DNA from 2 places in the Shewanella vesiculosa genome. Region 2 is predicted to be linked to the other one. Evidence: predicted binding sites of a transcription regulator. Region 2 holds the regulator's gene; the other holds the start of a gene.

Region 1 (5,053 bases), on a different contig from region 2:
ACCATCATTTCAGCCAGCCCTAGCATGCCTTTATTGGATAAATCGACAGACATTTGTTGATCACGCATTTGTTCAAAAAAAGCTGTTGTTTCACTGTTCATTGGATTGTCTGACTTAAACGCGGCATTGGCATCTCGCATGCTTTTCATGAGCATTTGAATAAAGATCCCTTCAAATTGCTTAGCCGCTTCTTTAAGTGCCCCCTTCTCGTCTTTCTGGGCTTGGACACGAAGTGAATCTAGTCCTCCTAGATCCAGAAAGTTCGATGAAGCTGACAACTTTTCCATAGTCATTCCGACAATATTTAGATGATGATAAGTTCACCATGCAAAGCGCCTGCCATTTTTAACGCTTCGAGTATGGCAAGAACATCTGATGGTGCTGCGCCCACTAGATTCACGGCTCTGACAAGCTCATCAAGAGTGGTGCCTGGATTAAACATGAACATACGACGATCTTTTTCTGACACATCAATCGTACTGTTGGTGGTAACAACCGTATTACCACCCGCTAAGGGGTTGGGTTGTGATACTTGCGTAGCTTCGGCAATAGTCACGGTTAATCCACCGTGGGTCACAGCCGCAGGCAGTAACTTGACATTTTGACCAACCACAATGGTGCCGGTACGAGAGTTAACAATGACTTTGGCTGACTCTTCAGCCGGAATAACCTCAATGTTTTCTAATGTCGATAAAAACGATACCCGCTGTGATGCGTCGCGCGGTGCACTGACTTGAATAGAAGTCGCATCAATAGCTTTTGCCATGTCGGGGCCAAGTAAATCGTTAATCGCATCGGCAGTACGTTTAGCGGTAGAAAAATCTGAGCGACGTAAATTAAATGTCAGGTAATCACCACTAGCAAACGGACTGATCACACTGCGTTCAACAATGGCGCCACTTGGAATTCGACCAACCGTTGGTGTATTTTGAATCACCATTGACCCATCAAGGCCTTCAGCACTAAAGCCACTCACAATTAAGCTGCCCTGAGCAATGGCATACACATTGCCGTCAACCCCTTTTAAGAAGGTTTGTAATAAGGTGCCACCACGTAAACTTTTTGCCTCGCCTAAACTAGACACGGTAATGTCAAGATTTTGACCCGGCTTGATAAAGGCCGGCATTTCAGCGTGTACAGCAACAACGGCTACGTTCTTTGAATTAGGACGAACTGATTCAGGTAAATTAATGCCAAAGTTTTTTAGCATGGTTCTAAATGTTTGCTCCGTATATCGGGTTTTCTCCCCGGTACCAGGCAAACCAACAACTAACCCATAACCCACTAGTTGGTTACTTCGTACTCCCTGAATACTGGCGATATCTTTAATCCGCTCTGCATTTGCAGAAGCACTGAGCATTAATATCGACGCAACAAGCGACACGATCAATTTAGTTTTCATGCATTACTCCTTAGAAAGGCCACCAGTCACTCATAAAGAATGAACTCAGCCAACCGACTTTTTGGGAGTCAGCAAACGTACCGGTACCGCTATACTGAAAACGAGCGTTAGCCACTCGTGTAGAATCAATTGTATTATCTGGGTTAATGTCTTCACTGCGGATCATGCCTGTGACGCGAATAAACTCATCACCGTTATTGATCGAAATCCATTTTTCACCACGGATAACTAAATTGCCGTTGCTAAGTACTTGAATGATGTTGGCTGAAATACTGCCATCTAAACTGTTTGATTGATCGGCATCTGATTCTCGCTTGGTATTCATGCTGTCGTTATAACCAAGATCGAGCGGGATACCACTTATAGACACATTTTTGCCACCAGCATAAATTGGCTCGACGGTTAAGTCAGTGCCTTTTTTGATTTGGTTATAGGCACTTTTTTTCGCCTGGGTTGATTCTTTTAAGGTCACAGTGATGATGTCACCGACCCGATGCGCACGAATATCGGAATACAAGCTTGATGCCTGGCTATCAAGATAAATAGATCCCGTTGGCACCACTTGCGTTGGTACAGTATCTGGGTATACCGGCGCATAAAATGGATCATCAGCAATCGGTTTCTTGGGCGTAGAACTGCACCCAGCCAATAACAATACTGACGCTAACGCAATGTATTTAATCATGTTAGCTCCTTAGAGATTCTGATTAATATAAGACAGCATCTGATCAACCGCCGAGATAACTTTGGAGTTCATCTCGTAAATACGTTGACCTTGAATAAGGTTAACCAATTCTTCTGTCACATTAACGTTAGAGGTTTCCAATGCGCCTTGGCGGATAGAACCTAAACCGTCTTGTGATGCAGTACCTTGAATAGGCGTGCCACTCGCACCTGTTTCGGTGTATAAGTTTTGCCCTAATGGATCTAAACCAGCAGGGTTAATAAAATCGGTCATGGTTAACTGGCCAATAATCTGACTGGCAGCTGTACCTGGGGTTTGCACTGACACTTCACCCGAGGCCGACACCGTAATACTGGTGGAGTTTTCTGGAATAGTGATAGGCGGTTGAACCACATAACCAGAACCTGGTGTGACGATTTGGCCGGTATCATCTAAGCTGAACTGGCCGTTACGAGTGTAGGCTGCTGTACCATCTGGCATTTGCACCTCAAAAAAGCCCGAACCTTCAATCATTAAATCTAATGAGTTATCTGTGGTCAGCATGTTGCCTTGGGTAAACATTTTTTGCGTGGCAACCACTTTAGTACCTGCACCAATGTTTAAACCATTAGGTAACTTGCTATTGTCTGAGCTAATGCCACCAGCTTGGTTAACCGTTTGATAAAGAAGGTCTTCAAATACTGCACGACTTTTCTTAAATCCCACGGTACTGGCGTTAGCCACGTTATTTGAAATAACCGCAATATTGGTTTGTTGGGCGTCGACACCGGTTTTACTTATCCATAACGCTGGATGCATAATAATTACTCCTAACTAATTCTCATCAAGGAAGTGGACGCTCGATCAATCTCTTCAGCGTTCTTCATCATTTTGACTTGCATTTCGTATTGACGTTGAATATCAATCATGGCGACCATTTCATGCACAGAATTAACATTACTGCCTTCGACCGCACCACTTTCAACTTGAACGCCAGGGTCGTTTGGCGCATTGCCACCGGCAATAAGACGAAATAAACCATCTTCACCGCGCATAAGGTTTTCGTTACCAGGATTAACTAACTTAATCCTTCCGACCTCTTCTATTACTTCTGCGGTTGCCCCTTGAGGGCGTACAGAAATAATACCGTTGGCCGAAATCTCTATTTTTTCAACTGGAATGGGTAACACAATGGGACCTGAAGCGCCCATAACAGGACGATCACGGCTATTTAATAACAAGCCGGTACTGTCAATTTTTAGACTACCAGCGCGGGTATATGCCTCGGAACCATCAGCCGCCTGCACAGCAAGCCAGCCATCTCCTTTAACCGCAATATCAAGATCGCGACCAGTAGTTTTAATGGGGCCGCTATTAAAGTTACTGCCTGGGCTTTCCAGCATCGAAAATACCCGTGTAGGCAAACCTTCACCAAATGCCTGCATTGAACGGGCTTGGACCATGTCAGCTTTAAATCCATCAGTATTCGCGTTAGCAAGATTGTTCGCACTCACTGCTAGGGCATTCATCCCTTGCTTTGCGCCGCTCATGGCAATATAAAGAAATTTGTCCATTTTTTGCTCCGTCAAACTTTCTGCAAAAACACTATATACACAGAACAAGCAAGCATCATGCCAACGATTTTTAAGTGAGAGGATTGAGATGTAACTGTATGAATCAGTTAATCAATAAAATTAATAGGTAGCGCATGAGTGTCAAAAAAGCTTCTATCGACACGAGGGGTGTAATAACGGGGACAAGTAACGAGGTGGAAAAGGCAAGGTGTTGCCGTAAACGGCAACACCTATATAGCCTAAGGATCATTATAGCCTAAGGATCATTTAGCGGATCTGTAATATCGTTTGGTTCAAGGTATTGTTAACTTCAAGCGTACGTGAGTTAGCTTGGAAGTTACGCTGAGCTGAGATTAAATCGACCAGCTCAGTGGTTAAATCAACGTTTGACTGTTCAAGTGCAGAAGAGCGAATACTACCAAATGTACCACTATTTGCCTCACCAGCTAATGCCGCGCCGGAACCTAAACTGGCTTTCCAAGACGTATTACCCACCTGAGTAAGACCTTGCTCATTAGCAAAACGTACTAATGCAACCCGCGCTAACGGCACAGTTGAACCATTACTATAACTAGCGGTAATCAGACCGTCAGAACCAATACCAACATTGGTTAATCGCCCTACGGTAATACCATCTTGAGTCAATTCAGTGACTTCAAATGGAGAAGCATACTGAGTTGGATTATTAAATTTTATCGTAAGTGTTTGAGTGCCGTCGGCTCCAGGGCCCAAAGCACCTGCACCGCCAGAACCTAATGCTTCAGTGGTAATGTTAGCCGGATCACTGCCAGTATAAGCACCTACAGAGTTAAATTTAAGCACCGCTCCTGACCAGACGCCACCTAATCCATCGGGATTAGCAGCAGATGCTGTACCCGTCGCATCAGCAGTGCCATCACCATTGGTATCTGTTGAATAAGTACCAGCGCCAGCCGCAACATCAACGGGATCGCCATCAACTGCATAAAAGGCAACCCAATTACTTTCACCTGTAAATGAACCATTGGTCGGTTTAATAAAGTAAGTGGTCATAATGTGCGATTCACCTAATGAATCATAAATCGTCACCGAGGTAGAATTATTAAACGTATCAGAATCAGCAGGATTAAAATTAGCTGGGTCTAGTGCGGTTTCACCCACATTAAGGTTCATTTGCAAACCAACATTTCCGGTTTGCACAGGGCTACCTGCAGTGTCAGGAATCTTAATCGGTTGGGTTGTGGTTAAACTCACAGAAGTCGAGTTACCATCTTCATCAACAGGGAAACCTTGTAAAAAGTTACCCGCTGAATCGACCATATAGTTGGCCGAGTCAACTTTAAATGCCCCTGCACGTGTATATGACTGATCTTGCGACCCTAACTCAGACGACGTAACAAAGAAACCACCGCCACTGATCGCCATATCCAGTGA
Region 2 (5,053 bases):
TACTGATGGCGATTTGCGCCGAGTTATCGACGCAGAAGTCAACCTTCGCACCACTCCGATAGCTCAGGTAATGACCCAGAATTGTGTCACCTGCCCTAGCGGTATTCTAGCGGCACAAGCACTGCAAATTATGGATGAAAAAAGTATCAACGGACTGATTGTAGTCAATGAAAAACATCAACCGATCGGGGCATTAAACATGCTCGATATGGTTAAAGCGGGAGTCATTTAATCATGTCAGAATCAACCACCAGCCACCAAGGATTTTACGGCCCTATCAGCAATGATATTTGGCAACGCGCTCAAAAAATCAAACTGTTAATCTGTGATGTCGATGGGGTATTTTCAGATGGTCGAATTTATCTCAGTAACGCTGGCGAAGAACTCAAAGCGTTTCATACTCGCGATGGTTATGGTGTTCGATCTATCCTGACAAGCGGAATGCACGTTGCCGTCATTACTGGCCGCAAATCAAAGATTGTCGAAACTCGCATGACCGCGTTAGGTATTAAACATATTTATCAAGGTATTGATAACAAGTTTGAGCCATTTGAACAACTCCTATCACTGTATAATGTCAGCGCAGACGAAGTCGCTTATATTGGCGATGATATGGTAGATCTCCCAGTTATGAAAGCAGTTGGTCTTGCCGTGTGTGTCGGTGACGGGCACCCATTTGTTAAGCAACATTGCCATATGACCACCTCTCTTAATGGTGGCCATGGCGCGTTACGAGAACTCACTGATTTACTGCTTTTAAGCCAAGATAAATTTGCCAGTGCTCATGGTATGAGTATATGAATAGAATCACTCTAGGTATTGTGGCTTTTTTTGGACTTGCTTTTTTCCTCTACTGGCAAGCGCAAATAAAACGCAGTGAAATGGATGCTGTGAAAGTTCGTGGTATTGAACGTCCAGACTTTGTAGCGGATAACCTACGCACCACAGAATTTAATAAACTCGGTTTAATTGCTAGTCGAGTCAGTGCCGAACACATGGAGCATTACGCCTCAAGTGACATTACTCACTTTACTAAACCTGTTTACCTCATTTACCCTGAAAACGGCCAAGCGCAATGGCAATTAAGCGCAGATAGAGGCCAATTGAATAAAAATACCAGCCAAGTCATATTAGAAAATAATGTTATTATTGATGCCATTAATATAGAAGAACCCCTGCAGTCACTCAGTACCCAAGCTGTTTCGGTGGATTTAACCACTATGATCGGCACCTCACAAGAGATGGTGTACATCAAAGGTAAAGGGTTTATTATTCAAGGTTTAGGTCTACATGCTGACTTGAATTCGCAAAAATTATCGCTACTCAGCCAGGTAGAAGGAACATATGAGCCACATTAATCGCCTCAACACTCACGCCAATGTTATGTTATTTGGCAGCATATTTTGCCTGCTGAGTTTACCTACCATAGCGAAACAAGGTGATCTTCAACAAGAGTTGAAAATTGCCTCAGTAAGCCAGTCTGCTGACATTAAAAATAATCAAATTGTTTTTAATGGTCCTGTTACCGTTACTCAAGGCACTATTAACATTAATGCTGATGAGTTACGGGCGTTTACTCCCGAAAACAGTACCAGTAAAAAACTCATCGCTATAGGTAACCCTGCAACGTTTTCACAAGAGTTAGACGACGGTCAAATTGGTACCGCCAGTGCCAACGAAATAAGCTATGATCTTGCTACCACTACACTGACATTGACAGGTAATGCCAAACTGGATCAATCTGGTAGCCAAGTAACCGGTAACCGTATTAAGTACAACATTAACGCTCAAGAGCTGATTGCTGAAAGTACTGGTACAGGGAAAGATCGCGTTATTACTATTATTCAACCTGAGAATTTCCAAGACGAGACTGCACCAAAGCAAAAGCTCCCTGAAATTCCTGTTAAAAAGCAGATCAAACCATGACCCAAATAACCCTAACGGCTGAAAATTTAGCTAAAAGCTATAAAACTCGTCAGGTTGTTAAAGATGTGAGTTTAACCGTTAAAACAGGCCAAATTGTTGGTCTTTTAGGCCCCAATGGTGCAGGTAAAACAACCACGTTTTATATGGTTGTCGGCTTAGTGCAAAGCGATAAAGGTCGGATCTTAATTGATGATGACGATTTAACCGCCGACCCAATGCATCTTAGAGCTCGCAAAGGGATTGGTTACTTGCCGCAAGAAGCCAGTATTTTTCGCAAACTGACCGTATACGACAATATTATGGCCGTATTGCAGACTCGCAAAGAACTCACTACCGACCAACGGATTGAGCAAGTAGAGCATTTACTAGAAGAATTCCATATCACCCATATTCGCGACAGCCAAGGCATGTCGTTGTCTGGTGGGGAACGTCGTCGAGTAGAGATAGCGCGCGCGCTGGCCGCTAATCCTAAATTTATTTTGCTCGATGAGCCTTTTGCGGGGGTTGACCCTATTTCTGTCATCGACATAAAAAAAATCATTCAACAGCTTAAAAACCGCGGCTTAGGGGTATTAATTACCGATCATAACGTACGTGAAACCTTAGACGTCTGTGAGCGCGCTTATATTGTCAGCCAGGGCAATTTAATTGCCGAAGGCACACCTGATGAGATATTGAGTAATCAACAAGTTCGGGCTGTGTACTTAGGTGAACAATTCAAGCTATAGTTACTTTACTGGCCTTTTAGTCTATCTAACTCATTTCATTGAACGATATCTAAATAGCGTTAAATGTCATTGATGTATGTGACAATCGATTACAGTTTTCGAGATTGTCATTTTTATGGAAATCATCTAGGGATAAGCGGTAAATGAAAGCGTCACTCCAACTCAAAATGGGTCAACACTTAACCATGACCCCTCAATTGCAGCAAGCGATCCGCTTACTGCAATTATCGTCATTGGAGCTACAGCAAGAAATCCAACAAGCATTGGACTCAAACCCATTGCTTGAAATAGAAGATGAGTTTTCTCAAGCAAAAGACTCAGTAAAAGAAAGTCGCGACCAATCGGACACCGACTTTAGTGACAACAGCGTGGTCAATATAGAAAAAGACACCTCAACAGTCGACACAGCAGAATCCATGACCAAAGAAACCATGGATGATTTAGCTATGGATACCACATGGGATGAAGTGTACACCGCCTCACCAATGTCAGGTTCAGGCAGTGCTAGCATGCGCGATGATGATATGCCATTCCAAGGTGAAACGACTGAAGGCTTATATGAGCATTTAGAGTGGCAAAAAAATCTCACGCCATTTTCTGACACAGATCGAGCAATTGCTACCGCGATCATTGATGCCATTGATGAACGCGGCTATTTAACCCAAAGCACTGAAGATATTCTCGAAGCCATGGGTGATGAAAGTGTTGAACTAGATGAAGTTGAAGCGGTATTAAAACGTATTCAACACTTTGATCCCGTTGGTGTTGCCGCACGAGATTTAAGCGAATGTTTATTCATTCAATTAGCCCAATATGCCGACACAACCCCACATATAGACAATGCCCGTCTGCTCATTAAAGACTATTTAGATTTAATTGCTGGGCGCGATTTTAGATTATTGATGCGCAAAACCAAGCTCAAAGAAAACGAGTTGCGTGACGCAATCACCTTAATCCAGTCACTTAACCCTCGCCCGGGCTTGTTAGTCACCGCTATTGATGACGAATATGTTATTCCTGATGTAACCGTACTAAAGAAGAATGGCCGTTGGGTTGTAGAGTTAAACCCAGACAATATGCCTAAAATTGGCGTTAATCAACAATATGCAGCCATGGCTAGAAGCAGTAAAAACTCTGCCGATAGCCAATTTATTCGCGGTCATTTACAAGAAGCTAAATGGTTCATCAAGAGTATCGAAAGCCGCAATGAGACCTTATTGAAAGTCGCCAATTGTATTGTGCAATTTCAGCAAGGTTTCTTTGAATATGGTGAAGAAGCCATGAAACCTATGGTGCTCAATGATATTGCTGAAGCAGTAGAAATGCATGAATCAACTATTTCACGGGTTACCACTCAAAAATATATGCACACACCACGTGGGCTATTTGAATTAAAGTACTTTTTCTCTAGCCATGTCAGCACCGACGATGGCGGAGAATGCTCATCTACCGCTATTCGTGCTTTTATCAAAAAACTGGTTGCAGCAGAAAACCAGCAAAAGCCATTAAGTGACAGTAAAATGGCCCAACTGCTGGCAGATCAGGGGATCAACGTTGCGCGTCGTACGATTGCAAAATACCGCGAAGCGATGCTCATTCCGCCCTCAAACCAACGTAAGAGTTTATAACCTACAAGGCAACGGAGGATTTTTATGCTTATCAATATGACAGGTAGAAATATCGACATTACCGAATCTTTACGTGAATACGTTCAAGGTAAATTTTCAAAGCTTGAACGACACTTCGATCAGATCAATAATGTACACGTTGTGCTCAATGTAGAAAAATTACAACAAAAAGCAGAAGCTAAAATCAACCTTAATGGTGCAGAGATTTTTGCCATGTCAGAAAGCACTGATATGTATGCTGCAATAGACGCCCTGATCGATAAACTCGACCGTCAGGTAATTAAACACAAAGAGAAGTATACAAAACACTAACGATGGAACTTTGTACCATTCTGCAGCCGGAATGCACTACCTGTGCCACACCGGGCAGTAAGAAAAAAGTACTGGAACTCATCAGCAATTTAGTCGCTGCCCAGTACCCACCCCTATCTTCGCAAGAGGTTTTTGAAAGCCTATTAGCGAGAGAGAAAATGGGTAGCACAGGTATAGGAAATGGCATTGCGATACCTCATGGTAGATTAACGACCATAGAACATCCGATCGCAATATTTATTAAATGTGAAGAAGCCATTGCCTTTGATGCAATCGATAAACAGCCCGTGGATATTTTATTTGCTTTGTTAGTACCTGCAGATCAGTGCCAACAGCATTTAAGCACGCTATCAAGCGTGGCTCAAAAATTAAGCGATAAGCAAATATTGAAACAGCTTCGTAAAACTCACGACTCAACAGAACTTTATCGGGTTATTACTGCATGAAACTTGTCATAGT

Evidence for each region. Region 2 encodes sigma-54, which starts transcription at its own class of promoters, with help from an activator protein. Its sites were predicted from a motif close to GTTGGCACGNNNNTNGNNT; they were not measured.
Region 1: a site for sigma-54 is predicted at 3,687-3,705, ahead of flgF (flagellar basal-body rod protein FlgF). Genes of this name have one in related genera too.

What each region holds. Positions count from the first base shown of each region.
Region 1 is NZ_JAACSD010000012.1:4,628-9,680, forward strand. Features, by position in the region: gene flgJ (flagellar assembly peptidoglycan hydrolase FlgJ) at 1-287, opposite strand, end outside; gene GW828_RS13440 (flagellar basal body P-ring protein FlgI) at 305-1,402, opposite strand; gene flgH (flagellar basal body L-ring protein FlgH) at 1,413-2,087, opposite strand; gene flgG (flagellar basal-body rod protein FlgG) at 2,097-2,885, opposite strand; gene flgF (flagellar basal-body rod protein FlgF) at 2,897-3,640, opposite strand; gene flgE (flagellar hook protein FlgE) at 3,908-5,053, opposite strand, start outside.
Region 2 is NZ_JAACSD010000004.1:206,685-211,737, forward strand. Features, by position in the region: gene GW828_RS03175 (KpsF/GutQ family sugar-phosphate isomerase) at 1-232, shown strand, start outside; gene kdsC (3-deoxy-manno-octulosonate-8-phosphatase KdsC) at 235-801, shown strand; gene lptC (LPS export ABC transporter periplasmic protein LptC) at 798-1,358, shown strand; gene lptA (lipopolysaccharide transport periplasmic protein LptA) at 1,345-1,926, shown strand; gene lptB (LPS export ABC transporter ATP-binding protein) at 1,923-2,654, shown strand; gene GW828_RS03200 (RNA polymerase factor sigma-54) at 2,798-4,282, shown strand; gene hpf (ribosome hibernation promoting factor) at 4,307-4,594, shown strand; gene ptsN (PTS IIA-like nitrogen regulatory protein PtsN) at 4,597-5,040, shown strand; gene rapZ (RNase adapter RapZ) at 5,037-5,053, shown strand, end outside.